4 regions of the Bacillus sp. NPDC094077 genome follow, and region 2 is predicted to be linked to each of the others. Evidence: predicted binding sites of a transcription regulator. Region 2 holds the regulator's gene; each other region holds the start of a gene.
What was found. The regulator Rex, encoded in region 2, represses fermentation and respiration genes when NADH is low (regulators of the CRP and FNR family bind a similar motif). The targets are predictions, from matches to a motif close to TTGTGAAATATTTCACAA.

Region 1: ACQKNR_RS24400 (DoxX family membrane protein) is a predicted target of Rex. The motif match lies at 3,931-3,948, and genes of this name have one in related genera.
Region 3: ACQKNR_RS14100 (L-lactate dehydrogenase) is a predicted target of Rex. The motif match lies at 1,425-1,442, and genes of this name have one in related genera.
Region 4: ACQKNR_RS21365 (lactate permease LctP family transporter) is a predicted target of Rex. The motif match lies at 1,799-1,816, and genes of this name have one in related genera.

What each region holds. Positions count from the first base shown of each region.
Region 1 is NZ_JBNNUF010000014.1:64,948-73,169, forward strand. It holds gene ACQKNR_RS24380 (SDR family oxidoreductase) at 1-416, opposite strand, end outside; gene ACQKNR_RS24385 (DUF5068 domain-containing protein) at 896-2,182, shown strand; gene ACQKNR_RS24390 (RNA polymerase sigma factor) at 2,334-2,825, shown strand; gene ACQKNR_RS24395 (sigma factor regulator N-terminal domain-containing protein) at 2,825-3,736, shown strand; gene ACQKNR_RS24400 (DoxX family membrane protein) at 3,993-4,499, shown strand; gene ACQKNR_RS24405 (DUF4256 domain-containing protein) at 4,568-5,134, opposite strand; gene ACQKNR_RS24410 (prolyl oligopeptidase family serine peptidase) at 5,244-7,217, opposite strand; partial or broken gene ACQKNR_RS24415 (TnsA endonuclease N-terminal domain-containing protein) at 7,138-7,464, opposite strand; gene glmS (glutamine--fructose-6-phosphate transaminase (isomerizing)) at 7,966-8,222, opposite strand, start outside.
Region 2 is NZ_JBNNUF010000030.1:3,193-11,414, reverse strand. It holds purine riboswitch at 49-150, opposite strand; gene ACQKNR_RS28175 (glycosyltransferase family 39 protein) at 285-1,733, opposite strand; gene groL (chaperonin GroEL) at 2,041-3,675, opposite strand; gene groES (co-chaperone GroES) at 3,714-3,998, opposite strand; gene ACQKNR_RS28160 (CPBP family intramembrane glutamic endopeptidase) at 4,391-5,140, shown strand; gene ACQKNR_RS28155 (YdiK family protein) at 5,137-5,328, shown strand; gene ACQKNR_RS28150 (redox-sensing transcriptional repressor Rex) at 5,358-5,987, opposite strand; gene ACQKNR_RS28145 (ABC-F family ATP-binding cassette domain-containing protein) at 6,175-8,097, shown strand.
Region 3 is NZ_JBNNUF010000005.1:1,502-9,723, forward strand. It holds gene ACQKNR_RS14090 (tetratricopeptide repeat protein) at 123-1,100, shown strand; gene ACQKNR_RS14095 (hypothetical protein) at 1,100-1,249, shown strand; gene ACQKNR_RS14100 (L-lactate dehydrogenase) at 1,559-2,503, shown strand; partial or broken gene ACQKNR_RS14105 (helix-turn-helix domain-containing protein) at 2,979-3,181, shown strand; gene glgB (1,4-alpha-glucan branching protein GlgB) at 3,572-5,509, shown strand; gene glgC (glucose-1-phosphate adenylyltransferase) at 5,457-6,587, shown strand; gene glgD (glucose-1-phosphate adenylyltransferase subunit GlgD) at 6,606-7,640, shown strand; gene glgA (glycogen synthase GlgA) at 7,752-8,222, shown strand, end outside.
Region 4 is NZ_JBNNUF010000010.1:81,770-89,991, forward strand. It holds gene aspA (aspartate ammonia-lyase) at 1-13, shown strand, start outside; gene ACQKNR_RS21365 (lactate permease LctP family transporter) at 133-1,752, opposite strand; gene ACQKNR_RS21370 (ArsR/SmtB family transcription factor) at 2,555-2,842, shown strand; gene ACQKNR_RS21375 (acid-soluble spore protein H) at 3,034-3,213, shown strand; gene ACQKNR_RS21380 (peptide MFS transporter) at 3,255-4,640, opposite strand; gene ACQKNR_RS21385 (ABC transporter substrate-binding protein) at 5,021-5,989, opposite strand; gene ACQKNR_RS21390 (FecCD family ABC transporter permease) at 6,162-7,166, shown strand; gene ACQKNR_RS21395 (FecCD family ABC transporter permease) at 7,163-8,221, shown strand.

The sequences.
Region 1 (8,222 bases), on a different contig from region 2:
GCAAACTGACTACTGAGTAATGTAGTTGCACGGACGTTTACCATATAATGCTTATCCAACTCTTCAACAGTTAAATTAGAAAAATCATTATTAGTAGAGTAAGCTGCATTGTTAATTAATATATCAGGGTATCCTAATTGTTCAGTAGCTTTATTTATAAGCTGCTTTGGTGCATCATTCTGAGTTAAATCCAACTCTATACTCGATACTTTAACACCGTTTTGTATTAACTCTTCTGTTAATTGTATTTGTTCATTTTTCTCAACGCCCCAAGGCATCTCTTTATCATACTCTGTCCAATACGTAAAAAATATATCGTATCCAGCTTCAGCTAACTCTTTACAAATAGCTGCTCCTATACCATCTAGACGACTTACACCTGTAACAACAGCTACTTTATTTTTTAATTGATTCATAATATACTCCTCCAAGTTTAAAGGACGCACATTTTATATGGGAGATATAAATTTCCCCACAAAAAAAGATAGATACATAATGGCATCTATCCTTACCGAAGGAATGACCACGCCAAATATGCAGTCCTTGAATGATTTACAGATAGCTAAATAAACCCTCATGTATGAGAGAAAAAATAATCTATCCAATTGCTAATCATTACAAGTTCATCCACATATCTAGTCTTTGCCCCCTTTTGATATATCTCTATTTCTATCATAGCAATCTGACGCAACGTTTTAAATAATAAAATATTTTTGCACCCTTACAAAAAACAAACACCAATATCCACTAATAAATTTCTCTTATTACCATTAAATTTAAATATTAAAATAATGAAAATAATCAGAAAAATACTGGTAAATAATGGTTTGTTTTCTTATAATAAAACATGGGGCTAATGTGAGAGTTTAGTTTTAAACAAATAGGGGGAAGAAAAATGTCAAAAAGAATAACTTCTTTATTTTCTACAGTAATCGTAGCGGTCTTTCTACTAACTAGCTGCGGTCAAAGCGATACGACAAATAAAGAACAAAAAGAAAATACAACCAAAGAAAGTAAAACAGAAAAAACGGATGCACCGAAAGAAAATAAACCTGAAGAAAAAAAATCCGAAGATAAAAAAACTGAAGATACAACTACCAGCTCAAGCGATTATTCCAAACTTATTTCCTATATGGAAAAAGAAACAGGTGGTAAAACAAAAGTTCTTTTTGAAAATAAGGACCCACAAGTCTATAAAGCTGAAGATGTTTCAGTATCGCTGAATAGTTATACATTAGTTGAATTAAACGGATTCCATACGGACTTTAACATTCCATTTAACCGTCAAACAGAGGGCGGAGTTATTCTTGTGAACTATAGCGTAAAAAATAGTTCAGCTAAAGATATTTATTATATGCCAGCATTGGACATGTCATTTACTGGCGCTCAGAAAGTATATAGTAACTATAAAGATTTAATTCCAAAAGAAGATCAGCTACCAACTAAGCTTGCTCCAACGAATGATTATTTAGTAAAAGCAGGGGAAACCATTTCTGGTTATATCGCTTACCCATTTGGAAAAGATGATTTAGCGAAAATTTCAAGTCTCTCAACAGTCTCAGTCACAGTCCCAACTGCACAAGCTAATAAAGGGAAATTTGATGCCCCAATCGGAAGCCCTGGAAGCTTTTCATTGAGTTTAAATAAACAAGGCGCTGAAAAGGTTGCAACAGATAAAACTTTCTACCAAGATAAAGCTACTGCTAATAACATGGGCGATAAAAAAATGGTAAAGGAGAAATCAAGCATTAATAACAGCCAAGAATTAGGCGCTGTTAAAGTTACATTAGATGGATACCAATTTGCTCAATTCACGCCAAATTCCGTCGAGGCTCCACGATTTGCAAATTTCAAAAACGGTATTGTTCTATTAACAGTAAAATTCAAACTCGATAACAAAGATACACAAGACGTTGCACTATCTCCTATCAGCTCTACATTGAGAGTTAATGATGGTACACAATATACGATTAGCGAAGGCATGCTACTAAATTACGATTATAACGCTTCAGTCAAAACCGGAACATCTGGAGAGCTACTGCAAGTATATATTTTAGATCAAGAGCAATATGAAAAGATTTGGAAAGACAAAAGCTTTGAGATTGAGCTAGGACCTATGAGAAATAAAGAAGCAAAAGATATTTCACAAGGTAAAAAAGCTAAATTTACATTACCTAAATAAATTACTAAATATATAATAGAAAAGGCATATAACATATGATTGTTATATGCCCTTTCTATTTTTATAAAAACAAGTCTTAACACAAATTTTTTATTTATGTGTATACATTTACCATTACCTATCCGTTGTATAAGTGTAGGGAGGAAAAATGATGGGAAAAGAAAGTATATTGACCTCCTATCTTATCAGTTTAGGAGAGGAAGTGTTCAAGCTATTACTAGCGAAAGGGGCTATAAAAGAAGATGCAGAAGACATCATCCAAAATACTTTCTATAAAGTATACACATTGCTGGATGACTTGACCGAGAGTAACATACGTCCATGGTTTTTTAGAGTCTCTCTAAACGAATACATTGACTTGAAGAGAAAAAAAGAGCAGCAAAACATCTATTTAACTGAAGAGATGTATTCAAATCTACAATATACAGACCGAGAATTAGATGCTGTTTTAAATAAAGATGAGATTTTCTATCTATTAAAAGATATAAAACTAGAATATAAAGAGGCCTTCTTTTTAAAATATTATTATGGTTTTTCATATGAAGAAATTGCTCTAATACTAGATATTCAAGTAAATAGCGTCAAACAAAAATTACATCGCGCACGTAAAACAATTCATTCTACAGTAGGAGGAAAAACTTAATGGATACTTCTTTAAAAGATGCGTTAAAAAAAGCTAAGAGGAAACAGTTACTTAAAATCATCACTACTTCTATTATCGTTGTAATCATACTTATCCCTATAATTTATACGGTTGGCAATTACTTTGCAGCGAAAAGTTCTACGAAGCTTCACGAACGGCTCTTTTTACATAACGCAATTGCAGAACCGAATGTCCATATTGATTCCCAAGTTACGAGTAATTCTTCTATGTTTGGTGGCAATATCGTATCTAACCGTTCTAAAAACATTAACGGTTACTTAGTACGATGGAATACACTGACAAGCTCTTACGATTGGTTTCGCTCTAACATCGATTACAATGAGTTAATACCAGGATCTTATTGGTCTAGTACAGAGTCTTATAATTACGATAAACAAACGAAAAATAAAGTTGCTAAATTTTATAATCCAGCTATCAAGGAATATCATGATGGAGTCAAAAATGAATTAAGTGCAGTTTCAACAATAGAAAACTATGTGGCGGAGGTTGCTATCTCTTTCAATCAACCTTATACATTAAAAGAAATTCAAACAAAAATACCAGATAACTTAAATATCGTATGGCTATATATGGCCTCACCTATTAGCGATGAAAGCAGAGGTCCTGCTGGCATGCCAGTTTACGGATTCAACCCAGAAAAGTCCCCTGAAAAAGCGTACAAAGAGTTTATCGATTCACTTAAACAATACGATGACGATGGACATGACGAAGACATTCAAAAGTTTTTAAAATCAAACAAAAACAAACCATTTGATCAAGTAAAAATTTTAGGGGTCATGCTAACTGGCAAAACAGAAAACTTTAAGGCATTAGAAAACCAAGACTTTATTCGCGGTGCTTCTGTAGGGGTTACTGCACAAGTAGTTCCTTATATAAAACCAGAGAAATAATAAGGAAACGACAAGATAAACTAATAGTAGATAATGAAAAGAACATACATTAATCAGTTCACTATGGGAGCCATCTATTTTAATGGAGAGCTCCCATCCCTCATTTATTGTTCGCCTTCCCAAAAATAAATTTCACAATACTTTATGTACAATTTTACAAATGAAAAATTATAAATTTGTTCACATTATATCAATTGTGAATCTTTTCACAATTGATATATAATAAACATGTAAATAAAATATTGGAGGGATTTCAATGGTTATCAATTTTTTAAGAACTGATAAACGTGCTACTTTCATATTATTACTTTTACGACTTTACATAGGATATTCTTGGATTACTGCTGGAATAGGAAAAGTTTTAGGACAATCTTTTGATGCCAGCGGTTTTCTAAAAGGTGCTATCGCTCAAGCATCAGGTGATCACCCTGCAGTACAAGGATGGTGGGCAGATTTTCTTCAAAACTTTGTTCTTCCACATGCAGACTTATTTAGCTTTTTAGTGCAATGGGGAGAAATTTTAGTAGGCTTAGGTTTAATTTTAGGTGGATTAACAAAAACAGCTGCATTTTTCGGAATCATAATGAATCTTTCATTCTTATTAAGCGGAACTGTTAGTGTAAACCCAAACATGCTTATTTTAACTATGTTCATTTTAATTGCAGGACATAATGCTGGACGTATTGGATTAGACGGTTATGTTTTCCCAAAACTTTTCCGTAAAAATAACTACGAAACATATAAGTTAAGTAAAACTACATAGTAACAGTTCATCTTTAAAATATAAATAAAAAAGAGCCTAAATGCAGGCTCTTTTTATTTACATAAAACTTAAATCTTTAACGAACCACGAAAACCTCTGGCAGCATAATAGGAATCTGCTCCATTGTGGTACACGAAAACGTGTCCGAAGCGATAATCGCAAAAAAGAGCACCACCGAGCTCTCTAATATCTGACGGTGTTTGTACCCAACTTGATGATTTCATGTCAAAATTCCCAAGTTGTTGTAACTCTCGATATTGTTCTTCAGTTAATAGTTCAATACCCATAGCAGTTGCCACATCAATAGCAGCATTTTCTGGTTTATGTTTTTTTCTTGATTCTAGCGCTTCACGATCATAACAAAGGCTCCTGCGGCCTTTAGGACTCTCCTTTGAACAATCATAGAAAGTATACTCGTCCTTCTCTTCATCATAACCAACAACATCCGGTTCACCACCAGTTACTTCCATTTCGTTAAGTGACCATAACTTTTCAGTATTAGCAGTCAACTTCGCTTCGACTTTAGCCCATTCAAGACCTTCATGGCGGTTCATATTTTTCTCGAAGCGTGCTTTCAATGCTCCAAGTAATTCTTCACGCTGTTCTATTGATAACTCCATTTTATTCTCTGTCATATTAGTCCTCCTTGTTGTGTTTACTGATAGTAGTTTAAGTATATATTTTATAATAAATCGTCTCAATATGAAGACTGTTTCAACCTTATGTATCCTGTACAAATATCCATTATAAAGTCCTAAAACCCTCCATACTTTCTCCAAGAATATAGTGTGAAAACCACATCAAATTCTGCTTCATAATAGCCAAATGAATTCCTGGCTGGTCAGAACTATATGCCATTCCTTTAAATATAATTAATTCTGTATCAACTTCCATATCTCTTAGTCCTTTATATAGCTCATATGCATTTGTAGTTGGGATTCTTGCATCCTTTTCACCATGTTGGATTAGGGTAGGAGTACAGGCTGATTTAATATACGTCATTGGTGATGTTTTCGTATATATCCCTGGATCATTCCATGGAGTATCTCCTAAATACATTCTAATAAAGTAAGGTATATCTGTATTCACATAATGGGTACTCCAGTTAGTAATTCCACCGCCCACTGAAATAGCTTTAAATCTACTACTAAATGTAGAACAGAAGGCTGATATATATCCCCCGTTGCTCCATCCCATAACCCCTACTCTATTTTTATCTACAATCCCTTCTTCAACTAGTTTATCCACTCCGGATATAACATCATCGTAGTCAGCAATTCCCTGTTTTCTATAGTTTGCTTTTAAGAATTCATTACCATAACCAGAACTTCCCCTGTAGTTTGGTTCTAAAACTATAAAGCCTTTTTCGATAAACTGTTCAATAGGATATTTCTCATTAAAACAGTCTGAAAATATCGGAAAGGATGCCCAAGCCGGACCACCATGGGTTACCACTAATAAGGGATATTTTTTATTTGCATCAAACTCTACTGGGGTTGATAAAACACCCTCTATTTCAAGACCATCACTACTTTGCCATGAGATTATTTCCCTGTTACTTTTAAGCTTTCCTTTGAAAAAGCTATTTTCATTCGTTATTTTTTTATCGTCTAAATAGATTTCAAAGGTTTCGTTTGTTATAGCCTTATTATAGGATATATGATTTCCATCCCTTGTTATAGAAGCATCCATTATAAAGCTATCTACTTTTTCGCTTAATATTTCCACAGTGCCATCCTCAGATAGCAATCCAATAAGATAATTCGTTTTATTCTGCCATCTAATTAAAATTCCTTTAGCTGTCCACTGTAATGGCATAACCGTACTATCAAAATCTGTTAAAGGGTGAATTAGCTCTCCATTATGAATATCATATATCTCTAATGTACTGTCTTGTATATGGGTCTTATAGTAATCTTTCTCCCTTATGCTTGCTGAATAACATACTTTGTTGCCTTCAGGAGAAAAACAAACGCTACCTCCTAACAACTTATCTATATTCAGCCTTTGTAACTCTCCAGCTTTAATATCTAATATGTATAGATCTCCATTTATATACTCTCCCATATTTGGGCTTGGTGTAGCCATGAATACAACCTTTTTCCCATCATGTGAAATATCAAATTCATGGATATGAAAATCCTTCCCATCAGTTAGTTGATAAACAATGCTATTTTCGTGTTCATATTTATCACTTTGTATCGCTTTTTCTATTTCAATGTAATATAAACAATTATTTTGGTCTTCCTTACCTATATGGTGGAAATCTCCATATAGTTCTTTACGTTTCTTTATCACCTCACATTCTTTTGACTGTGCAACATAATAAAATCCTTCCCCAGTAGAATCCCATTTGAAATTACTGACCCCTTCTTTTTCATCAGTAATTTGAACCACGCCATAACCATCTATTGACTTAACAAAGATCTGATTTTTCTTATTATCCCCGTCACCAACTGAGCTAAGATATGCGATATTCCTAGAATCTGGCGACCATAATGGGTATGTACTATCTATTTCCCCAGTTGTTAATGGATAACTCTGTCCCTTATCGTTTTCATATATCCATACATAATCCCTATATGTATTTTCTTTCCAGTTAGCTATCTTTTTGACAAATGCTACATTTTTTCCATCATCACTTATGTTTGTACTTGATAAGGTTTGTAATGAAATAATCTCTTCTATACTTAAATAAGTTTTTTCTTTCACTTTCATTAATAAACCCCCTCTTAATATCTAGTCCATTAATGCGCCCATGCTTCCAATATTCCCGTTCAATTTCAAACTTCTCCAATATAGGTTCTTCTAACAGCTTATCTTTCATTTTGATAGTATGAGTGACTTCAAATACACCTTGTCCTTTATCAACTGTTAATAAAAAGTCCGTTGTCATAACAATTAAATCGCCTGTTTTTGAATCAGCTAGGTGTTTAATCCCAAGCTCTTCAGCAATAACAATCGTCTCTTCTTGTGATAATAAAGGAAATTACTCACTAATACCTAAAACGATACCAGAAAATTCAGATAAACAAAAGTACTTCCGTTCCAAATCCAGTAAAGTGAAACTTTAATAAGTGGGGGCTCTTTCCATCCCTCACTTATTATTAGTTAAACCAATCGGGCTTTTACGGGCAGTTGATTTCTCAACTACCTTCCTAACACTTGCTGACTTTTGAGGTGGTAGTCTTACTGCCCATTAGTGCGGGATAAAGCTTCTATTGCCTGCCGGTTTTTATACATTTTATCTTGTTGACCGCCCTAATGAAGAAACAGCTTAAATTTTAAGCCAAGGCTGATAATCTGCCCCACTACCAGTTCCTCGTCCCTCTTTAATCCACTTATCGATTTTAAATGTTCTTTTTCTTTTCGACACAAAAACACCCCTTTAGATAAAAATATCCAAAGGGATGAAGCTTCGCAATTCTATTTTAAATCTACATAAACTAGTTACTCTACCAATCTCCTACTCAACCGTAACAGATTTAGCTAAGTTACGTGGCTTATCAACGTCACACTCGCGGTGAAGTGCTGCGTAGTATGAAATAAGTTGTAATGGAATAACTGCTACTAGCGGCGCTAGCGCTTCGTGTACAGCTGGTAATACAAAGCTGTCACCTTCCATTTCTAAGCCTTTCATTGAGATAATACATGGGTTAGCTCCACGCGCTACTACTTCTTTCACGTTACCGCGAATTCCGAGGTTCACGTGCTCTTGTGTAG
Region 2 (8,222 bases):
GGCAGGGGTCTGACTTTATAAAGAAAGATAGTCTCCGCTCTTTATAAATATAAGACACACTGCCTTCATAGTCAGGTTGTTTACGGTAACCCGGTAGAGACTCTCAAACCATATCATTGAGGATATATGAAGGATCGTTTTATATTATCTTCCTAGATTCTAACAATGAAGTATCAATATGGTCAAGAGAGAAAGCGACAAAATTCTACAGAAATTAATTTCTTTCTCACTAAAACATAAAAACTTTTCTATATGGCAGCAAATGTTTTTCATGTTTTAGCCCGTTATTCAAGTTTCCCCTGTTGTTTTCTAAATATTAATTGTGTAACACCATTTTTCATTACAAATACTCCGTATCCCACAAATAAAAAAATGACAGGCAAAATGTCAAAACGATACCTAGTTTGAACTTCAACAAACAAATGAATAGCCGCATATCCACCAAATAAAATATACAAGAGAGGATATATTGGGCCGTTTCTTCTATATAATACAATAGTACCAATCGCAAATATACAACATGCAATATACATAAGCCTTTCATATTTTGTCAGCATTTGTTGTAAATGTGGTTTATTCAGTTCCCCCCACTCTAAAGCCCAACCAGGTGCATCATCAGGATTACTCCACAATTTTTCAACTTTCAATGCTAGTAATTGACGAACCTTCTCTTTGTTCTTCAATCTATCCTTAATCAAAGCAATGGAAGCATCATTTCTTTCCTTGCCAAGTTTAAATTGACTAAGGTAAACTACATCTGGCTGGTTCCATCCACCAATCGAATCATAATTGAACCCTACAACAAACTTCCAATACGGCATTTGGTTCGACAATGGTTTTTTCGCTAACCCCGTGTTCATTAAGAAAATACTTACAATTTGCATCACTAGAAAATATATAATCACTATTCCCACTATTTTTTTTACGTAGTTAAAAGTTTCTTTTTTTCTAAATGGAAGTATCTTATAAATTAACGCATAAACAAAAACCGCCAATAAAAAGAAACTTCCTAACGGTCTCATAATATTTCCAACACTTAACAGTAACCCTGTTAAAACCCAACCGTATTTAGTTGAAAAACCTTTTGTAATCAAAACATACAGTCCTGCAAAAAAGAAGAAAGTAGAAATATATTGGTTTGTTAATACAGAACTATAGATAATATTAGGTATGTAAAACGCATAAAATATTGCCGCAGTTCTCGCACTGTATTCATTAAACATCGTTTTACCCATAAAATAAATAATTACAGCAGTGCCTACACTCCAAAAAATATTAAATAACTTCAATATAAATAGATGATTACCAAAAACTTTTATTAATATAGCCTCATAATATGTGAACCCCAATTGATAGGTCCAACTCATATAGTATTCATCTGAAATAAATGCAAAATTACCATTTACAGCTTGTTGAGCACTTTCATACATTACAGAAAAATCCGAGATAGGTACCGTTTTTTCAAAAATAATCCATAACAGCCTAATTGCAAAAGCCGCAACTATGAGAGTAATCAAAAATTGATTAACTGTTAAAAAACGATTTACTAAAAATGATATTATTCCGAGCACAAAAACAGTTGCTAATATCTCCAGAATTAACACAGAGACCGAGGAATAGGTAGCCCTTTCTATTTGAAATGAATTATAAAATGTAATGACAAACATCAACAAACCACATACTACTAATATTTTCGAAAAAATGTTTTTACCAAAATTCCCTTTAATCTGCATAATATACCTCACTAATTAGGCTATCACTATCTTCTTTCATTATCCCAACTAAAAAACAAGAAAAATCCCTTTTGACTGTATCATAAATGTTTAAAAAATTATATATTCAATTGGAATTATATTGTAAATACCAACAATAAGAGAGTCTTGAATATTTGCCTCCTTTGTCTTCCTAAACTTGCGACCTTCCAAAAACTCTTGATACACACACTTTAACAATACAAAAAGACTACCTCCTCTCATCAAGGAAGTAGCCTTCTTCTAATTAACTATTTATACATTGCACAGCTTCACAGAGTGATGCTTATTACATCATTCCGCCCATACCGCCCATGCCCATGCCGCCCATGTCAGGCATTGCTGGTGCATTTGGCTCTGGTTTGTCAGCTACTACAGCTTCAGTTGTTAAGAACATAGCTGCAACAGATGCTGCGTTTTGAAGTGCAGAACGAGTTACTTTAGCTGGATCTACGATACCAGTTTCAAGCATGTTAACCCACTCACCAGTAGCTGCGTTGAAACCAACGCCTACTTTTTCGCCTTTTAGACGCTCTACAACTACAGATCCTTCTAGACCAGCGTTGATTGCGATTTGACGAACTGGCTCTTCTAGTGCACGAAGTACGATGTTGATACCTGTTGCTTCGTCGCCTTCAGCTACGATAGAAGCTACTTTCGTGTATACGTTCATAAGTGAAGTACCACCACCTGCAACGATACCTTCTTCTACTGCTGCACGAGTTGAGTTAAGTGCATCTTCAATGCGAAGTTTGCGCTCTTTTAACTCAGTTTCAGTTGCTGCACCTACTTTAATTACCGCTACGCCACCTGCAAGTTTTGCAAGACGCTCTTGTAATTTTTCACGATCGAATTCAGAAGTTGTTTCTTCTAATTGCGCACGGATTTGACCGATGCGAGCTTCGATTTGTTTTGTATTTCCAATACCTTCAACTACAGTTGTGTTTTCTTTCGTTACGACAACTTTACCAGCGCGTCCTAAAGATTCAACTGTAGCAGATTTTAAGTCACGTCCTAATTCTTCGGTGATTACCTCGCCACCAGTTAAGATTGCGATATCTTCTAGCATCGCTTTACGACGGTCACCAAATCCAGGAGCTTTAACAGCTACTACATTGAATGTACCACGAAGTTTGTTCACTACTAATGTAGCTAACGCTTCGCCTTCTACATCTTCAGCAATGATAAGAAGTGGTTTACCTTGTTGTACCACTTGCTCTAATACTGGTAAGATTTCTTGGATGTTAGAAATCTTTTTGTCAGTAATTAAGATGTATGGGTTATCAAGAACTGCTTCCATTTTGTCAGAATCAGTAATCATGTAAGGAGATGCATATCCACGATCAAATTGCATACCTTCTACTACATCTAATTCTGTTGTGAATCCTTTAGATTCTTCTAAAGTAATAACGCCGTCGTTGCCAACGCGCTCCATTGCTTCAGCGATTAATTGACCTACTTCTTCGTCAGCAGCAGAAATAGCAGCTACTTGTGCGATTGAAGATTTACCTTCGATTGGTTTAGAAATCGTTTTTAGTTCTTCAATTGCAGCAGTAACAGCTTTTTCGATACCTTTACGAAGACCCATTGGGTTAGCACCAGCTGTTACGTTTTTAAGACCTTCACGAATCATAGCTTGTGCTAATACAGTTGCAGTTGTTGTTCCGTCACCAGCTACATCGTTTGTTTTGCTAGCAACTTCTGCTACTAATTTCGCACCCATGTTTTCGAATGCATCTTCTAATTCGATTTCTTTTGCAATCGTTACACCATCATTTGTAATAAGTGGTGAACCGAATTTTTTCTCAAGTACAACGTTACGACCTTTTGGTCCAAGCGTTACTTTTACTGCATTTGCAAGAGTGTCGACACCGCGAAGCATCGAACGACGTGCTTCTTCACTAAATTTAATATCTTTTGCCATAATAATTGACCCCCTTGGATTTTTTAAGATTTATATAATTAACCGATAACTGCTAAAATGTCACTTTCACGTAAAATCAAGTAGTCTGCACCTTCGTATTTCACTTCAGTACCTGCATATTTTGAGAAGATGATAAGATCACCTGCTGCTACCTCTAAAGCAACACGCTCACCATTTTCAAGCACTCGACCAGTACCTACTGCAACAACTTTACCCTCTTGTGGTTTTTCTTTTGCAGTGTCTGGTAATACAATACCACTTGCTGTTTTTTCTTCTGCTTGAACAAGCTCAATTACAACGCGATCACCTAATGGCTTTAGCATGAACAATAACCTCCTCATTTTGTTATGTAAATTTTATTTATTAGCACTCAAGTCATCCGAGTGCTAACACACTTATAATAATAAATAATCTCAATTTCTTTTGCAAGTAAAAAAATCATAATTTTTTCGCAAATCACTATATAAACTTTTCTATATAGAATACTACCCGTACTATATGAATCGTTGTTTCCACTACTCGTATGTTACAATATGAAAGACACCCTAAGTTGTTTTCGCTAAACGCACAACTTTTTCCTGTCTACTACTTTAATTTCAAATACGGATTTACAAAAAAATCATAATTCGAATGAAAGTTTATATCATAGGTAGCATATTTACATGTTATCCTACCTTATCTCATACACTAGAGTTAGAAAGGATGGTTAAACCATTTGAAGAAACAATATTGGTGGATTATCGTTACATACATTTTAATGCAGTTATCTGGAATTGTCGGATTACCACTTCTCCTAAAAACAGGACTCTATGATAATAGAGGATTGACCCTTGAGGAAAAAGGACAAATCATAACTGGACATTGGGCTATCATTAGCTTCTTTATTGCATTATGCGTCGTACTTTGGTTACTTAGAACAGATATTCGTGAAAGGCATTTAGATACAATGCGCTCTACTGTTCCAGCTACAATTGGATGGATTTTCATCGGGTTCTTCTTAGCATTTTTCTCACAAAGTATTGCTGGTATGATTGAGATGTATTTACTAGGTATTAAACCTGGATCTGAAAATACAGCAAGGCTTATGGACATCGCAAGAACAACACCTTGGTTCCTTATTGTTGTATCTATTATAGGGCCAATTTTAGAAGAAATCGTATTTAGAAAAATTTTATTTGGTACACTTTATAAGAAGTTTAACTTCTTTATTGCTGCTATCATTAGTTCCCTTGTATTTGCGGCGATTCATTTTGATTTTACTCACTTATTGGTATACACTGCTATGGGGCTCGTATTCGCCTTTTTATATGTAAAAACGAAACGTATTATCGTTCCAATTGCAGCTCATGTTGCGATGAATACATTCGTTGCAGTCGCTCAAATTGCAGTAAGCAATGAGCAAATTCAAGAAATGATTAAAGAAGCTGAAAAAATGCAAGGCTTTATCGGAGGATTTTTTGTATGAGAAACTCACCATTGTTCATGGCTGCATTGTACTTCCTTCTTGGATGTATCTTTACACGCTTCGCCATTACGAACGTGACAGATACAATCTGGAATGTGTGGACAATACTATTTGCAGTTATGGCAACAATTGATTTTAATTTGGCACTTCGCCTTATATTAGTTAAATTCACAAAGAAAAAACAATAATAAAACGCAGAGGTCGCTTCCTCTGCGTTTTATTGTGGATAATTTTTCAAAAAGTAAACAAGCGTTTGTAACTCTACAGCCAAATCAATATGATGGATTCTAATATTCTCTGATACATTTAATCGTGCTGGTGTGAAGTTTAAAATACCGTGCACATTTGTTTCTGCCAACCTATCAGCTACAGCTTGTGCTACTGTAGCGGGTACTGTTAATATTGCCACTTGTATATCATTTGATAATCTTTCTTCTAATTCATCTAAATGATATACAGGAATACCTCCGATTTCTGTTCCAACTTTCTCTTCATTAACATCAAACGCCATTTCAATTTTTGTATTATTGTTTTTCGTGAAATTATAATGTAAGAAAGCGGTCCCTAAATTACCTACTCCAATAAGTGCTACACGTGTTATATCATCTTGATCAAGTGTTTCACGGAAAAATGATAATAAATAATTTACGTTATATCCATATCCCTTTTTCCCTAACGCTCCAAAATACGAAAAATCTCTTCGTATTGTTGCGGAATCTACTTTTACCGCTTCACTCAATTCGGCTGATGAAACACGTTGCTTACCAGAAAGAGATAAGTTTTGGATAAATCGATAGTATAGAGGCAATCGTTTAGCAGTGGCTTGTGGAATCTTTTGCTGATCCATATAACCTCTCCTCTCTTTCTATCTTTATTCATATGCTTTAATCAAATACAGAAGTTTAGCACTCATTAAATTCCTTGTATAATAAAGAGAAGAAGTATTCTCTCTGTATTTTAAACTATACACTATTTTTAGTATGATTGAGAAATATAAACATGGCAAAGTTAAGAAATTATTTGAGGTGAAAACATTGATTTTATTACAAGTGAATGGACTTTCGAAATTATACGGTGCAGAAACAATTCTTGCAAACATAAAATTGGAAGTTCAAACGAAAGATCGTATCGCATTAGTTGGACGAAATGGAGCTGGAAAATCTACATTATTAAAAATTATCGCTGGTGAGCTATCTCATGATGGTGGTGAAATTATAAAGCCGAAAGATGTCTCAATAGGGTATTTAGCTCAAAATACTGGGCTAGAAACAACTTTAACAATTTGGGATGAAATGTTAACAGTCTTTACACACCTACAGCAAATGGAGACAAAACTTCGAAGGCTAGAGCAAGAGATGGGAAAGGAAGAAAACTTTTCAAATGCAGCTACATACGAAAAGTTATTAGCTGATTATGATCAATTACAATTAGACTATAAAGATCAAGGTGGTTATCAGTACGAAGCAGATATCCGCTCGATCTTAAGCGGTCTTGGCTTCCCTGTGGAGACGCACCAAACGACAATCTCTACTTTAAGCGGTGGACAAAAAACACGATTAGCTCTTGGTAAATTATTATTAACGAAACCAGACTTACTTATTTTGGACGAGCCTACAAACCATTTAGACATCGAAACACTCACATGGCTTGAGCAATACTTACAAGGTTATCCTGGTGCAATTTTAATCGTTTCCCATGACCGTTATTTCTTAGACAAACTCGTTACACAAGTATACGAAATTTCGAATAAAGAAAGCAGACGATTTGTTGGTAACTACAGTAAATACTTAGACTTAAAATCAGCACTATACGAGCAAGAAATGAAGCGTTACGAAAAACAACAAGATGAAATCGCTAAACTTGAGGAATTCGTTCAAAAGAATATAGCTCGTGCATCTACAACCAAACGTGCTCAAAGTCGCCGTAAACAATTAGACAGAATGGAATTATTAACGAGACCATTAGGTGATTCTAAGTCAGCATCCTTCCACTTCGATATCGAAAAACAAAGTGGAAATGATGTTTTACAAGTAAAAGATGCAACGATTGGCTATGATGCGGAACCTATTATTGAGCATGTAAATATGCGCTTAACTCGCGGAGATAGTGTTGCCTTAGTTGGACCTAACGGAATTGGAAAATCCACACTATTAAAATCCATTGTGAATAAGTTACAGCTATTACACGGAGATGTTGCTTTCGGATCAAATGTATCTGTTGGTTATTATGATCAAGAACAAGCCAACTTAACATCTTCTAAGCGAGTTTTAAATGAACTATGGGACGAATACCCATTGCAACCTGAAAAAGAAATCCGCACTATACTCGGTAACTTTTTATTCACAGGGGATGATGTACTAAAACCAGTATCTTCTCTTAGTGGTGGACAAAAAGCTCGATTAGCTCTCGCAAAACTTATGATGCAAAAATCAAATTTATTAATTCTCGATGAGCCTACGAACCATCTTGATTTAAATAGTAAAGAAATTTTGGAGAATGCTTTAATTGATTATCCAGGGACTCTTCTATTCGTCTCACATGACCGCTACTTTATTAATCGCGTAACAACGACTGTTGTTGAGTTATCAGCAGAAGGTGCACAGGAATATTTAGGGGATTACGATTACTACGTTGAAAAGAAAAACGAGATGATTGAGCGTGCAGAGCTAGAGCAAGAAGATGAAGCCCCTGCTCAAAAAGTAATTGCACAAGAGAAATTAAATTACCTAGAAGAAAAAGAGCGCAAAAAGTTAGAGCGTCAACGCACTCGAAAAATTGAAGAATTAGAACAAAATATCGTAGAATTAGAAGAGGAAATTGCTACGTTAGAAGATCAGCTTTGCTTACCAGAAATATATGCAGATTATGAAAAGGCTAGTGAAATTACAACTAAAAAGCAAACACTACAAGAACAACTTGAAGCTTGTATGGCAGAGTGGGAAGAACTGCATTTATAAGAGAATTTAAACAAGGAGGATGTCTCATAAGTCGAGATTTTTGACTAGATGACATCCTTTTTATTTTCTATTTTAGAATCCGTTCCATAGTGCATGAAATTATATCGACGATTCGACAAAAAACA
Region 3 (8,222 bases), on a different contig from region 2:
GTTTTTATGAAGGGGGAGTATATGTGATTCTTATAAAAGGTAATGAGAAGATTACTAAATTAATGAATCAGTGGTATATTGCAATAAGATCACAATCATTACTATCAGCATAAAATTTTAAAATTGATGTTGAAGGATTAATGAAAGATATAGAAAAAGATGATACACTTTCTATTTATTATAAACTACTTGAGTTTAGATACGATTTGATGGAAAATAATATGCCTAAATTAGATAGGGGTATATTGGAATTAGAAGAGGCCTCAGGTGATAAAGTATTGAAATATTATTACCATTTTTTTACGGCAATTTATTTTACAAAAATCGGACGTTATAGCGATGCTAAAAAAAATTTCAATTTAGCAGAAGAGTTAATTGTAAATTCTCCAGATGAAATTGAAGTAGCGGAATTTACTTATCAATTTGCTATATTTAATTATTATACATATGAACCTTTAAACGCTATGAACTATGTGGTGAAGGCTAAGAACTTATATTTAGCCGAAGAGGGATATGAGGGATGTATTGCGTTATGTGAAAATATTATGGGACTGGCAAGTACATCTTTAAAGCAATATGAGTTAGCAGAAGAACACTTTATTACTGCATTGGATATTGCGACCAAACAAAATTACGTTACACTTGCATTGAAGATTCGTCATAATTTAGGGTTACTATATTCGGATCAAAATATTCCAGAACTTGCAATTAATCATTTATCTAAATCTTTGGAGAGTAGCTGTAAAACTATGTTTTTACTTGCTAAAGAGTATGCACAATTAGATAAGGAAAATACAGCGCTAACATATATAGAAAAAGGATTAGAATTATGCAGAGAACAAGGTAACAAAGAATATGTACATCACTTATCTATTTTAAATGTAAGAGTTCGCCAAAGAAAAATTGAAGAATTTGATTGTGTTGTTAGGGCGGGAATTAGGTACTTTGAAGAAGAAGGACTTTGGCATTTTGTTCAAAAATATGCAGAGGAAATGGCGAATAAATATTATTATGAAGGTAATCATCTAAAGGTTAGTGAATACTTTCATATAGGGTATCATGCTAAACAAGAAATGGAGAAAAGAGGTGCTCTGAAGTAATGAAGAAATTCATCATTAGTACTGTAGGTTTAGTATTCGCTGGGTTTATGTTTTTTACACCTGTATCATCTTCTAATACACATGGAGAAACATTGTTCCCTGTAAAATCTGAAGTAGCACAGTATACAAATACTCATGGAGAAACATGAAAAAACTTTTAGGCTTTAATAATCAAAGCTGAATTTTTTAGTTCTTTGAAAGAATCCTTAAGAATCGATAAGGATTCTTTTTTTATTAAATGAAATTATGTTTATTGGGATTGATTTCACACTTGATTTAATAACTTTACACTTTATGTGAAAAAGTTCACAAATAGGTCATAATTTGTGAAGTAATTCACAATGATACGTGCTACAATATGAGTGTAAAGAAGTTAAACAACATTAAATTAGTATTTTAATTAATTACTTAAACAATCATAAAAAAATATATGTGAACAATAGAGAGGGGAAATTATCATGAAAAAAGGTATCAATCGTGTAGTATTAGTAGGAACAGGAGCTGTAGGTTGTAGTTACGCTTACTCAATGATTAACCAAGGTGTAGCTGAAGAATTCGTACTTGTAGATGTTAATGAAGCAAAAGCAGAAGGGGAAGCAATGGACTTAAGCCATGCGGTACCATTCTCTCCATCACCAACAAAAGTTTGGAGCGGTAGCTATGCAGATTGCAAAGATGCAGATTTAGTTGTTATCACTGCTGGATTACCACAAAAGCCAGGTGAAACTCGTTTAGACTTAGTTGAGAAAAATACAAAGATCTTTAAACAAATCGTTCGCGGTATTATGGATAGCGGATTCGATGGAATCTTCTTAATCGCAACTAACCCAGTTGACATCTTAACTTACGTAACTTGGAAAGAATCTGGCTTACCAAAAGAACGCGTAATCGGTTCTGGTACAACTTTAGACTCTGCTCGTTTCCGTTACATGTTAGGTGACTACTTAGATGTAGATCCACGTAACGTTCATGCTTACATCGTTGGTGAACATGGTGACACTGAACTTCCAGTATGGAGCCACGCTACTATCGGTGTACAAAAACTAGAAACAATCTTAGCTAACAACGAACAGTACAAACAAGAAGACTTAGATAAAATCTTCGAAAACGTACGTGACGCAGCTTACCATATCATCGAGCGTAAAGGTGCAACTTACTACGGAATCGGTATGTCACTACTTCGTGTAACTAAAGCAATCTTAAACAACGAGAACAGCGTATTAACTGTATCTGCATACCTTGAAGGTCAATATGGCGAGCAAGATGCTTACGTAGGTGTTCCAGCTGTTATTAATCGCGAAGGTGTACGTGAAATCGTAGAACTTGAACTAAATGAAGAAGAAAAAGCGAAATTCGCTCATTCTGTAAAAGTATTAAAAGAAACAATGGCACCAGTACTATAATAATTGCTAAATAATTCAGAGGTGGGAAACTGCTTCTTACCTCTGAATTTATATAATTTAATATAAATTCCTTTTCCGGTTTCCCTTGTATATCCCCAATATACCCCTTTTACTGGATAAGGGTCGTTTATAGAAAAGAGCACTCTATTTTGAATAGAGTGCTCTTTATTATTATTTTTTAGGCGCTAATCCTAATTTCTTTAAATAGTCCAACGGTAGGTGGGAGATAACTGCCCGTAAAAGCCCGATTGGTGTGGGCTAATAATCAGTGAGGGATGAACATAACCTTCACTGATTAAAGTTTCACTTTATTTTGCCTCTAATATAATCAGTCTTATAGGAGGTAGAGTTTGGTATAACAATGAAATGAGATAATAACGCAGTGTTCATGTTGTGTTATCACCTTTGGTGGTTCGCTATAGATAAAGTAAAAGCAGTCTATGGGAAATCAAGGTGTAAAGTGAGATGAACTAATATGACAAAGCATAGTAAAGCGTACAAATTTCGTCTGTATCCAACAGAAGAACAAGCCTATCTGATACGTAAAACTTTCGGGTGTGTGGGCTTTGTGTATAACAAAATGGTGGCTGAATGGAAAGAAGTACATGAAAAGTACAAAGAGAAGAACGGAAGAAACAAAAATTCCCTACTCCTGCGAAATACAAAGCAGAGTATGAATTATATTTACGAAAGTCTGAGGTTCTTTATTGAGAATGAGTGTGTACTTACGTATTTTACATTTCAATAAAATTGTGACGAAAAATGTGAGAAACATTTTTGTATGACAGATTATTTTACTACGATTTAAAGTGAAAAATATCGTGAAAAACAGGATAGACCTAATACAATAAAGGCTGAGAAATAAATAATAGGAAGAATAATAGAATGGAAATAAAGCGTTTTCAATGAATATTCGTCAAAATTCGATGTTTTATATAGAAATGTGAAGAAAAATAAACATTTTCAAGAAAAAAGCGTATATTTTTTATAAATTAACAAGGATATTTCAGTTTTTCACAGAAATGATTAAAGTATAAAAAATTCTGTCATCTTAGTGAGGTGAGCATATTGAGTGTAATAAATTGTGAAGAAGTGAAACGAGATGAGTTTCATACAGAAAAGTATTATGAGAGTTATAACATCTTTGGGGCGCATATTGTGACGGAAGATGAGATGCGAGGTGTACGATTTACAGTATGGGCTCCTCATGCGAAAGCAATGAGTGTTGTTGGGGATTTTAATGAATGGGATTGTGAGCAACATAAGATGCTACAAGTGACAGAAGAGGGGATTTGGTCCTTGTTTATACCGCGTATTGAGGAAAGGGAAATATATAAATATGCGATTGAAACGATGGCTGGTGACGTTATTTTAAAGGCAGACCCGTATGCTGTATATGCAGAAGTAAGACCAAATACGGCATCTGCAGTTTTTGATATAGAGGGATATGAATGGAATGATAAAAACTGGAACCGGAAGAAAAAGAAAAAATCGGTTTATAAAGAAGCAATGACGGTTTATGAATTGCATTTTGGTTCTTGGAAAAAGAAAGAAGATGGAACGCTGTATTCTTACAGGGAAATGGCGGAAGAGCTCATTCCGTATGTGGTGGAGCATCAATTTACACATATTGAAATTATGCCGCTTGTTGAGCATCCATATGATCGTTCTTGGGGATATCAAGGAACGGGATATTATGCCGCAACGAGTAGATTCGGCACGCCACATGATTTGATGTATTTTGTCGACGAATGTCATAAATATGGAATCGGTGTCATTTTAGATTGGGTGCCGGGGCATTTTTGTAAAGATGCTCACGGTTTATATTTGTTTGATGGGACACCGACTTATGAATATAAAGATAAGGATGTACAAGAAAATCCAGTATGGGGAACTGTCAATTTTGATTTAGGAAAAAGGGAAGTACGTAATTTCTTAATTTCAAATGCGCTATTTTGGATGAGATATTTCCATATTGATGGTTTCAGGGTGGATGCAGTTGCGAATATGTTGTACTGGAATAAAGAAGGACAAGAGCAAAGTAATGAGCATGCTGTTTCATTTTTACGAGAGTTAAATGAAGCGGTATTTGCAGAAGATGAAGATTTTCTTATGACAGCAGAAGATTCAACAGCTTGGCCGCTTGTAACAGCTCCAACGTATGAAGGTGGGCTTGGATTCAACTACAAATGGAATATGGGCTGGATGAATGATGTGCTGAAATATATGGAGTGTGCACCTGAGTATAGGAAACATATTCATGAGAAAATGACATTCTCTTTACTATATGCTTACTCTGAAAATTTCATATTACCGCTTTCTCATGATGAAGTCGTTCATGGGAAAAAGTCGTTATTAAATAAAATGCCAGGGGATTACTGGGATAAGTTTGCTCAGCTTCGTTTATTATATGGATATTTCTTTACTCACCCAGGAAAGAAGTTACTTTTCATGGGTGGAGAATTCGGGCAATTTGATGAGTGGAAAGACCTTGAAGAGTTAGATTGGAATTTACATGATTTTGAAATGCATCGTTATATGCATGATTACTTTAAAGAGCTCATAGCATTGTATAAGCGCTCAAAACCACTTTGGCAGCTTGATCATTCACCTGAAGGATTTCAGTGGATTGATGCTAATAATAATGAGCAAAGTATTTTCTCCTTTATCCGCCAAGGGGATAAGAGAGAAGATGCGCTAGTTATCGTATGTAATTTTACGAAAGCTACATATGACAACTATAAAGTAGGTGTACCAGATTTCGAGTATTATAACGAGATTTTAAACAGTGATGCTGGACAATATGGCGGCTCGGGGCAAGTGAATAAGAAACGTCTTAAGACGATTCTAGAACCGTACCATAATCAAGAGGCACATGTAGAAATTACAATTCCACCATTTGGCGTATCCATATTACGACCAGTGAAGACGAGAAAGGGGAGCAAAAAACAAGATGGCTCAAAAACAAAAGTGCGTAGCAATGTTACTAGCAGGGGGAAAAGGTAGTCGTTTAAGTGCATTAACAAAAAATTTAGCCAAGCCAGCTGTTCCATTTGGTGGTAAATATCGCATTATTGATTTTACGTTAAGTAACTGTGCGAATTCTGGTATTGAAACGGTTGGGATTTTGACGCAATATCAACCGTTAGAACTTCATAATTATATCGGAATCGGAAACGCATGGGATTTAGATCGCGTAAACGGCGGAGTCACAGTATTACCTCCTTATGCAGAATCTTCAGGTGTGAAGTGGTACACAGGTACGGCGAGTGCCATTTATCAAAATTTAAACTATTTAAGTCAGTATGAGCCAGAATATGTCCTTATTTTATCAGGCGACCATATTTATAAAATGGATTACAGTAAAATGCTAGATTACCATATTGAAAAAGAAGCTGACGTTTCAATTTCTGTTATTGAAGTGCCTTGGGATGAAGCGAGCCGTTTCGGTATTATGAATACAAATGAAGAAATGGAGATTGTTGAATTTGAAGAGAAGCCGCAATTTCCAAGAAGTAATCTCGCATCAATGGGAATCTATATTTTTAACTGGGCAATTTTAAAAGAGTATTTAGAGATGGATGCAAGAAATCCTGAATCTAGTAATGACTTCGGAAAAGATGTACTTCCGCTTTTATTAGATGAAGGGAAGAAGCTGATGGCGTATCCGTTTGAAGGGTATTGGAAAGATGTTGGAACGGTGAAGAGTTTATGGGAAGCGAATATGGATTTACTTCGCGATGAAACATCACTGAACTTAAACGATCGTAATTGGCGTATTTGTTCTGTCAATCCAAATGAGCCGCCTCAATATATTGCAGAACGGGCAAAAGTAGAAGAGTCACTTATTAACGAAGGATGCGTCATTGAAGGAGACGTGAAGCATTCAGTGTTATTCCAAGGAGTGACGGTGGAAGAAGGTAGTATGGTTATTGATTCCGTCGTTATGCCAGGAGCAAAGATTGGGAAAAATGTTGTGATCGAAAGAGCGATCGTTGGATCGGAAATGGTTATTGAAGATGGAACAATCATTCGTCCAGAAAAAAATGTTGACGATGTAGTACTTATTGCTGAAGGGAAATAGAAAAGGGGGATGAAATGAATGGGAGAAAAAATGTTAGGAATTATTAATGCAACGGGAAGTTTTCCTTCCTTAAAGAAAGTAACAGGGCATCGTTCACTAGCGGCGTTACCGTTTGGGGGCCGTTATCGACTCATTGATTTCATGCTTTCAAATATGGTGAATTCTAATATTCATAGTGTCGCGGTTTTTACAAGTCATAAAAACCGTTCGTTAATGGACCATGTCGGTTCAGGAAAACAGTGGGATTTAGATAGAAAACGTGACGGACTGTTTTTATTCCCGCCAAATTGCCAATGTGACCAAGATGAGTTTGGGTCTTTTGCACATTTTAGAAGACATATTGATTATTTTCTAAGAAGTAGAGAAGAGTACGTTGTTATTACGAATAGCCATCTCGTAACAGCATTAAATTTTCAAGCGGTGTTAGAGCGACATATACATACGTCAGCTGATATTACTGAAGTTTGCCATAATGGGGTTTCGCTTCAAACATACGTGTTAACGAAACAATTATTGCTAGATTTATTTGAGACATATAAAGATATGGAGCAATATAGTTTATTTGATGTAGTGAGAGAAAAGCGCGGCAAATCACTGCATATTGCTACGTATGAGCAGACTGGATATGTAGCTATTATTGACTCAATTGAAAGCTACTATAAACATAGCCTAGAAATTTTGCAACCTGCTATTTGGAAGCAATTATTTAAGAAAGAAGCACCGATCTTTACGAAAGTAAAAGATGAGCCACCAACTCGTTACTTGAAGGGTGCAGTCGTGAAAAATACAATGATTGCAAACGGCAGTATTATTGAAGGTGAAGTAGAAAATAGTGTTGTTTCCCGCTCTGTTACAATTGGAAAAGGTTCAATTGTTCGTAATAGTATTATTATGCAAAAGAGCCAAATTGGAGATAACTGTATAATAGACGGTGTTATTATTGATAAAGACGTGAAAATTGGTGACGGTGTCGTTTTAAAAGGAAACGCCGATGAGCCGTATGTTGTAGAAAAAGGAAGCGTTCAAAGCAGTACGATTAATAGTTATTCCTAAAGAATCAGTGGGGGGAGTCTCCCACTGATTAAAGTTTTAATTTAAATGAAAACGCGAAGGGAGGAAGCTGCAAGAAAAGTAATATATGCTTTTCTTGCAGTGGGACAACAAGTGAATATTTTATTTGCAGTATCAGAATGTGTACCGTTTGTGAAATCTGGAGGATTAGCTGATGTAGCGGGTGCGCTCCCAAAAGAGCTAAAAAAATTAGGTGTGGATGTACGCATTATACTTCCGAATTATAGTCTTATTCCGCAAAAGTTAAGAGATGGATGTACGCTACATAAAGTTATTAACGTCCCGCTTGGATGGCGAAATCAATACTGCGGAATTTTAAAAGGTGAGCAAGACGGGATTACGTATTACTTAATAGATAATGAATATTATTTTAAGAGAGATTCTCTGTACGGTCATTATGATGACGGGGAGCGTTTTTCTTATTTCTCGAAAGCAGTGTTAGAATGTATTCCGCATCTTGATTTTGAAGTGGATGTTCTTCATAGCCACGATTGGCATACGGCTATGGTCAATTTCTTACTTCGTGAAAAGTATCAAGATAACCCATTATATGAGCGTATTAAA
Region 4 (8,222 bases), on a different contig from region 2:
AGTGAAACTTTAATCAGTGGGGGGCCATCCCCACTGATTATTAGTTGAACCAATCGGGCTTTTACTGCCCGTTAATGCGGGAAAAAAATGTAATGTAAAAAACACCGATCCATTTGGATCGGTGTTTTATTTTTAAAAGATATTAAATACAGCATTTAATTGAAGTAAGCTAATAATAGCTAAGAAGATTAAACTATATTTCATCACTGTTTTAAATAGAGCAGATTCTTTACCAACTAGTCCAACTGCCGCACAAGCAACTGCTACAGATTGTGGTGAAACCATTTTTGCGATTGTACCACCAACTACGTTTAATGAAACGAGAGTAGATGGAACGATGTTTAACTGATCGGCAGTTACTGCTTGAAGTGGTGCGAATAATGAACCACTTGATACTACTGATCCTGTAATGAATACGCCAATCCATCCTAAGATTGGAGAAAGAATAGGGAATGCATTTCCAGTAGAAGAGAATGCAAGTCCAAGTGTAGATGACATACCAGAGTAGTTCTCTACGTAAGCTAAAGCGATAACACTACAAATTGTATATACTGGAACTTTTAGTTCTTTTATTGTTTCGATCATTAATTCTTTAATCATTTTGCCGTTTACACGGTAGACGATAAGTGAAACGATAATTGCTAATACAATTGCAGTAGTTGTAGAAGAGAATACATCTAGTTTGAAAATCGCTGCGAAAGGTGTATCAGCTTTTGTGATTGGTGCAGTTTTTATAACTTGATTATGAAGACCAGGGAATTGAATGTTAAATACTAAGTTTGCTAATGGACCATCCGGAGCAAATAAAGCTTTAATTGGTTTTAAATTAAAGATTGTTACAAATGCAGTTAAGAATACGAATGGAGACCAAGCATATAAAATTTGATTGAATGTATGAGATTCTTTTTCTTCTTGTTTTTCTTCTTTAGCAGAAGATTTTGGTTGCCAAACACGTAAGAATAATGCAAGAGCGACCATACTTACGACTGCTGCGAAAATATTAGTAAGTTCAGCGCCTAAGAAGTAAGTTACAAGGAACTGAGTAATTGCGAAAGAAACACCACTTACAAGAATACCTTGCCAAGTTTCTTTAATGCCTTTAAATCCATCTACCATTGAAACAAGTAAGAACGGTAAAATAATGCTAATGAATGGCAAAATGTAAACTGCTTGACGACCGACAGTTAATGCATCTATTCCAGTTAATTGTGCAGGTACTGTGACTGGAATACCCATAGCACCCATAGCACCACCAGCGATATTAGCTACTAAGCAAATACCTGCTGCTTTTAATGGATTAAAGCCCATACCTACAAGTAATGCAGCTGTAATAGCAACTGGAACACCGAAACCAGCTGCGCCTTCTAAGAAAGCACCGAAAGAATAAGCGATTAATAATACTTGTAAACGCTGATCATTTGTAATACTGGAAATGCTATCACGAATGACATTGAATTGTTCTGTTTTAACAGTTAATTTGTAAAGGAAGATAGCTGCGATAACGATAGTACAAATTGGATAAAATCCAGATAAAACACCAAATCCGGCAGATGCTACTGCTGCAGTTGCAGGCATTTTATAAACAAATATAGCAAGAATAATAGCAACAATTACACTATAAAGCCCAGCCATGTAACCTTTCATTTTGAGTCCCACTAAACAAATAATAAAGCAAAAAATTGGGAGTGCAGCGATTAGTGCAGATAACCAGATGTTGTTTAATGGATCATAAATTTGTGTCCAAGTACTCATAATAATGACAACTCCTATCTATTATATGTGAAGAAATTCACATTATTTGTGAAACTATTCACAATCAACTTACATGCTTAGTATATTCTCCTTCAGCACTATTGTCAACGTAAAAAAGTATAATTATTCCATAATAGTGTTAAAAGTAAATTTTTGTTCATAAAGTAGACAAAAAGCGCACTCAAATAGATTTGAGTGCGCTTTTTAAATTATTTGCATATTCTTTTACTTGTTCATATGCCATTGCCCATATAGGCTTATATTAGATGACGTCTTTTGTATCGAGTATAAAGGATATTTGATACGTAGCGCTTATTTGTCCCGTTTGATCTAGTGGGGAGGAACTTTAATAGGAAGTTTTGCATAACGTTCTATCCACTTGTAACACGAATAAAAAATAAGAAGCAAATTTTTAATACCACATCATCTCTTTTTACTGAAAATTCCTTTTAGCGTAACAAAGAGGTTAATTATGGTTAAACTACGTTACGATAGGTTATCAATTATAGACGGTATTTTACAATACCATTACTTTACGTTTCAATGAGATGAAAATATAACAAAAAGCCTGATAAAACAACATTTGCAAGCAAAGTATTCGTAGCCCTTTGTTTTGCTTTTTCGTTATATCATATAGTATAATATTCAAAATCAGCAAGGATTTTTTCCTGAATTCTATGCTGATAAAGGTGGAAAAAATTTTCAGCGTTATAGGTTGATAAAGTTATGTCGTAACAGGAAATATAAGAACAGATATATAAATAAATAAAAAGAAAATAAAAATGAAAATGAGGGGAACTTTATGAGCCAAAATCAATTCGAATGTCGTATTTCAGAAGAAGATGTACAAATGTTAAGAGCGTTAGCTCACCCACTTCGTCTACGCCTAGTAATGGAACTAATGCAGCGTGGAACGTGCAATGTAACACAATTACAGGAAGTATTAGAAATTCCACAATCAACGGTTTCACAACATTTAACGAAATTAAAGCAAAATAAAGTAGTACGCTTTGAGAGACGCGGGTTAGAAGTGTATTATCAAATTCATAACGATAAAGTAAGTAAAGTAGTAAAAACATTATTTTCTTAAAATTTGAATATTATGGAAAAGGCGTGTGGAATATACGTCTTTTTTTATTTGTCAGAAAGGTAGTAAGAGAGTAAATATTAGCATGTGAGGAAGAAATGACTATCAATCAACATGCGTCCTTACGGAATATATTCTAAAAGGAAAAGAAAAAATAGAAAGGAGTGTAGTAAGAAAAAAGGAGGGATAGTAGTATGGATGTGAAACGTGTGAAACAAATCTTATCTTCTTCAAGTAGAATTGACGTTACATATGAGGGCGTACCAGTATGGATTGAGAGCTGTGATGAGCAGAAGGGAAGTGCTCAAGTGTATGACGTATCTAATCCTGGTGAGAGCGTTCATGTGGACGTGACAGCTCTAGAGGAGAAATAATAAAAAAGACGCTTCTAATTTTAGAAGCGTCTTTTTGTGTGTTATTCCATCATACTCGCAACTTTTTTAGAGAAGAGAAGGAGTACAAGTCCTAAGACGATAACGATAATACCGATACTTGAAAATACTTCAAGGTATCCTAATGATTGTGTAAAGGAAGCAAGTTTACCAGCTAACCAGTTAGCCATACCCGTACCAGCTAACCATACTCCCATTAGTAATGATGCTAATTTTACAGGAGCAATTGCACTTACCATTGATAGACCGATTGGTGATAAGAATAACTCACCAATTGTATGGAAGAGATAAGTGATAACGATGAATAATAAGTTTGCTTTTACAGTTATATCTGCTTCATTACTACCAGTTTTTAGAACTGCTAATGTTAAAACAAGGTAACCTATACCTAGTAAAATCATACCTAATGCCATTTTTGTTGGCACTTTTAAATCACCGCGTTTTGTTTTAGAAAGTTTTAACCATAGCATAGATACGAATGGTGCAAGTAGTACGATGAATGCTGGGTTAACTGATTGGAACCAAGATGTTGGAACTTCCCAACCAAAAATGGTACGATCAACAAATTTATTTGTATAAAGTGTTAAAGAACTACCAGCTTGCTCAAATCCTGCCCAGAAGAATACTACGAAACAAGTTAAAATTACAATTGCCCAAGTGCGATTTTTTTCTTGTTTTGTTAAAGGTTTCTTTTCGATTACAGGTTGATTTTTTGATTTTTTACCAATAACTGTTGTTCCTGCTTTACCAAGGTAGCGAGGAGCTAATAAGTTGAAAACAATTTGTCCGATAATCATACCGATACAAGCTGCTAAGAATCCGTATTTATATCCCATAACCATAACGCCATCAACACTTGTTTTAAAGAAATCTTCTGCTAAAAATCCACAAATAAGTGGAGCGAAGAAAGCACCTACGTTAATACCCATATAGAAGATAGTAAATGCACTGTCACGACGTGAATCATTTTCTTCATACAATTCACCTAACAGTGTAGAAATATTTGGTTTAAAGAATCCATTACCAATAACTAATAGTACTAATCCAAGGAATAGTCCTGTTTTTGTATTCATTGAGAATAGTACAAAGTTACCGATTGCCATAATAATTCCGCCGAGAGTAATGGCATGACGTCTTGTAATATAATGATCAGTTAGCCATCCGCCTATAATTGGCATGAAATATACTGCGGCTGTAAAAGTACCATATAATTGCACTGCGAATGCCTTATCAAATCCTAACCCGCCACTAACAGCAGCAGTTGTCAAATAAAGAACTAAAAGGCCGCGCATTCCATAATAACTAAATCTTTCCCACATTTCTGTTAAGAACAACAAATACAACCCTGGTGGATGTTTTTTTGGTGATTGTTGCTCTCCAGCTTTGTCTAATTTTAAAGCTGCATCCATTTTTGTTTCCCCCTAATCCTGTATAACGGATATTTATGTAATCATTTTAATTTACAAAATATTTAGAAGTCAATAGAATTATATGGAAATAGAAAGAAAATTTCTAAAAAAGTTCTATTTTTCTTCAACCGTTATTGTATTTTTCCCTGAAAACGAGATAATAAGCGTTTTCAAATGTAGTAATTGAATTCTAAATGGAAGTAAAAAAGTGATTAATCAGAAAATTTAGATTAGAACATCTATTCTGATATAGAGAAAATATACTCTATTTACTTTTATAATATAACATATTGGGAATAAAAATACAAAATGAAATAATGTGACATTTCCGTGGAATGAAAAAACCAGCTCCATAAAAGAGGGAGCTGGTTAGAACAAAATTATTTCATAAAGCGTTTTTCAATGTCATCTAGCATTAAGTTCGCAGCCATTACACCGCCAGCTGTATTCCAAATGACATCGTCAACTTTGTATACTTTACCGTTTTTAGAAGCATTTAAGTTTTTGAATAGAGGATCGTTTATATATTCTTTCTCTAATTCAGAACCTTTTTTCTCATTACCTTTATCGTATGTAAAGTAGAAGATGATATCGCCATCCATTGCAGGGATACGCTCTTTAGATACATTACGTTCTGCAAAGTCATTTTTATTTTGATCACCAGGGCGTTTGAAACCAAGTTCTTTTAAAATAACGCCAGAGAATGTATCACCATGATAAATACGAACATCACCAGGCATGAAGCGGACCATAGAAATTTCTTGATTTACTTTATCACCAAGCTTGCCTTTTAAGTCTTTTATACGTTTTTCGTAATCAGCTAAAACCTTTTGACCTTCTTTTTCTTTATTTACTGCTTTTGCATAAAGTTTAAAGTTATCCTTCCATTCACCACGCAGTGTTTCTGAAAAGACAGTAGGAGCGATGCCTTTTAATTGCTCGTATACTTTTTCATGGCGAAGTTTGTTACCAATGATTAAGTCAGGTTTTAAGGAAGCGATTGTTTCCACATTAACTTGAAGCTCAGTACCGACAGTTTTTACATCTTTTAGTTTATCCTTCGTATGAGGATACCATGGGTTACCGGTAGGTGCTTCAGCAGCGCCTACTGGCGTGACACCAAGGGTAAGTAAAGCTTCTGTTCCTTCATTTGTTAAGACAACGACGCGCTTTGGATTAGCAGGAACCTCTGTTTTACCCATTGCGTGTTCTACAGTAATCATTTCCTTTTTATTATCTTCTTTTGTAGATTCTTCTTTGTTATTTGATTTTCCACAAGCACTTAAAATAAGTGAAAAGGCTAGTAGAAATGCAAATAATGTAAACGATTTCTTTTGCGTGAAATTCATTGTGTACCCCCTACATATTGAGAATTTTTTTCAATAGCAAGCATGATATTAAGGCTTTGTTGTCTGATTGTCAATATATATCACTGAAAATGATTATCAGTTTTATTGACAATGCGAATTAAGTTGAAATACACTAACAACGTATCATTATACATTGAAGGGGAAACGCTGCATGTTATTAAAAACAAATCAAGCAAAATGGATTGGATTATTTGTTGGAATCATTGCAGTCATTATTTGTATTTGGGGAAGTATTATTTTCGGATATACAAATACGAGTTGGAAATTAGCGTTAGATGCTTTTTTTCATTTTAATGGTTCCAATGAACATATTATTATTCAAAATGTGCGTCTTCCAAGGGCGCTAATTGCGGCTAGTGTTGGTGCTAGTTTAGCCATTGCAGGTTGTCTTATGCAAACTTTAACTAAGAATCCACTTGCTTCTCCAGATTTTATTGGATTAAATTCAGGTGCTGCATTCTTCATAGTTGTAGCAATTGTACTCTTTTCCGTGACGTCATTATCAGCTTTCACGTGGATCGCCTTTTTAGGAGCGGCAATTGCAGCTGTGCTTGTATTTGCTTCTAGTTCTTTAGGAAAAGAAGGGACAACTCCTCTTAAGTTAACATTAGCAGGTGTAGCAATCAGTGCCTTATTTTCATCATTAACACAAGGGTTACTTGTATTAAATGAAAAGGCGATGGAAGAAGTATTATTTTGGCTTGCGGGATCTGTGCAAGGAAGAAAGTTAGAAATTTTACAATCTGTATTCCCGTATTTATTAGTAGGCTGGATTGCATCTCTTATGATGGCAGGGAAAGTAAATACATTAATGATGGGGGAAGATGTTGCAAAGGGACTCGGACAACGAACAATTTTAATGAGATCATTGGTACTACTCATAATTGTATTGTTATCAGGTGGTTCCGTCGCGGTTGCTGGTCCAATTGGATTTATTGGAATTGTTACGCCGCATTTTGCAAGAGCTCTTGTTGGAGTAGATCATCGGTGGAGAGTACCATATAGCGGATTGTTAGGGGCAATATTATTACTCTTGGCTGATATAGCAGCGAGATACGTCATTATGCCACAAGAAGTACCAGTAGGGGTTATGACAGCATTTATCGGGGCCCCATTCTTTATTTATATTGCACGTAAGAGAGGGCTTAGCAAATGAAGAAGTATATCCCGTTTCGTATAGGAACAGACGGCTTCTCGTTTTTAATGTATAAACGAGCTTGTATCGTTTTAGTGAGTTTACTAGTTGTTTTAATAGGATTATTTTTTGCGAGTGCAGGCATGGGAGATATGAAAATTGCTCCTTATGATGTATGGCAAGCGATTACCGGAAATGGCGATGCAATGTCAAATATGGTTGTAAATAAGTTTCGTATGCCGCGTATTTTAATCGCCATCCTTGTAGGAATCGCACTTGCTGTAGCAGGTTGTATTTTACAAGGGCTCGTTCGAAATCCGCTTGCTTCTCCTGATATCATCGGAATTACAGGTGGTGCAAGCGTAGCAGTTGTACTCTTTTTAGCTATATTTAGTGATAAAAACAATGCGCTAACAGTAAGCATTCATTATATGCCGCTAGCAGCTTTTGCTGGAGCGACGATTGTAGCGCTTTTTGTATATTTATTTGCATGGAAAAATGATGGTTTATCACCGATTAGTCTTGTTTTAATTGGTGTTGGATTTTGGGCGTTAACGAAAGCGGCAACAACGTTATTTATGTTGTTAGCGCCAATTTATCAAGCGAGCCAAGCGAATGTATGGATTACAGGTACTGTTTACGGCTCTTCATGGCAAAACGTGATGGTACTTGCGCCCTGGGTGCTTATTTTAACGGTAATATCCTTTATCGCTGCTAGACATTTAAATGCACAAGAGCTAGGGGATGATATAGCGATAGGACTCGGTGTTCCTTTAACGAAGTCGCGTGTATTCATGTTATTACTTAGTACAGCTTTAATTGGTGGCGCGGTTGCCTTTGCCGGAGGGATTGGGTTTGTTGGTTTAATGGCACCTCATATTTCGCGAAGATTAGTTGGTTCTTTATACGGTGCATTACTCCCAGTTGCAGCTATTGTCGGTGCAATTTTGGTACTCGCTGCAGATTTAATTGGGCGCACAATTTTCACACCACTTGAAATTCCAGCAGGGGTATTTACATCAGCAATTGGTGCACCTTATTTTATTTACTTACTTTATAAAAGTCGGAATTCATAAA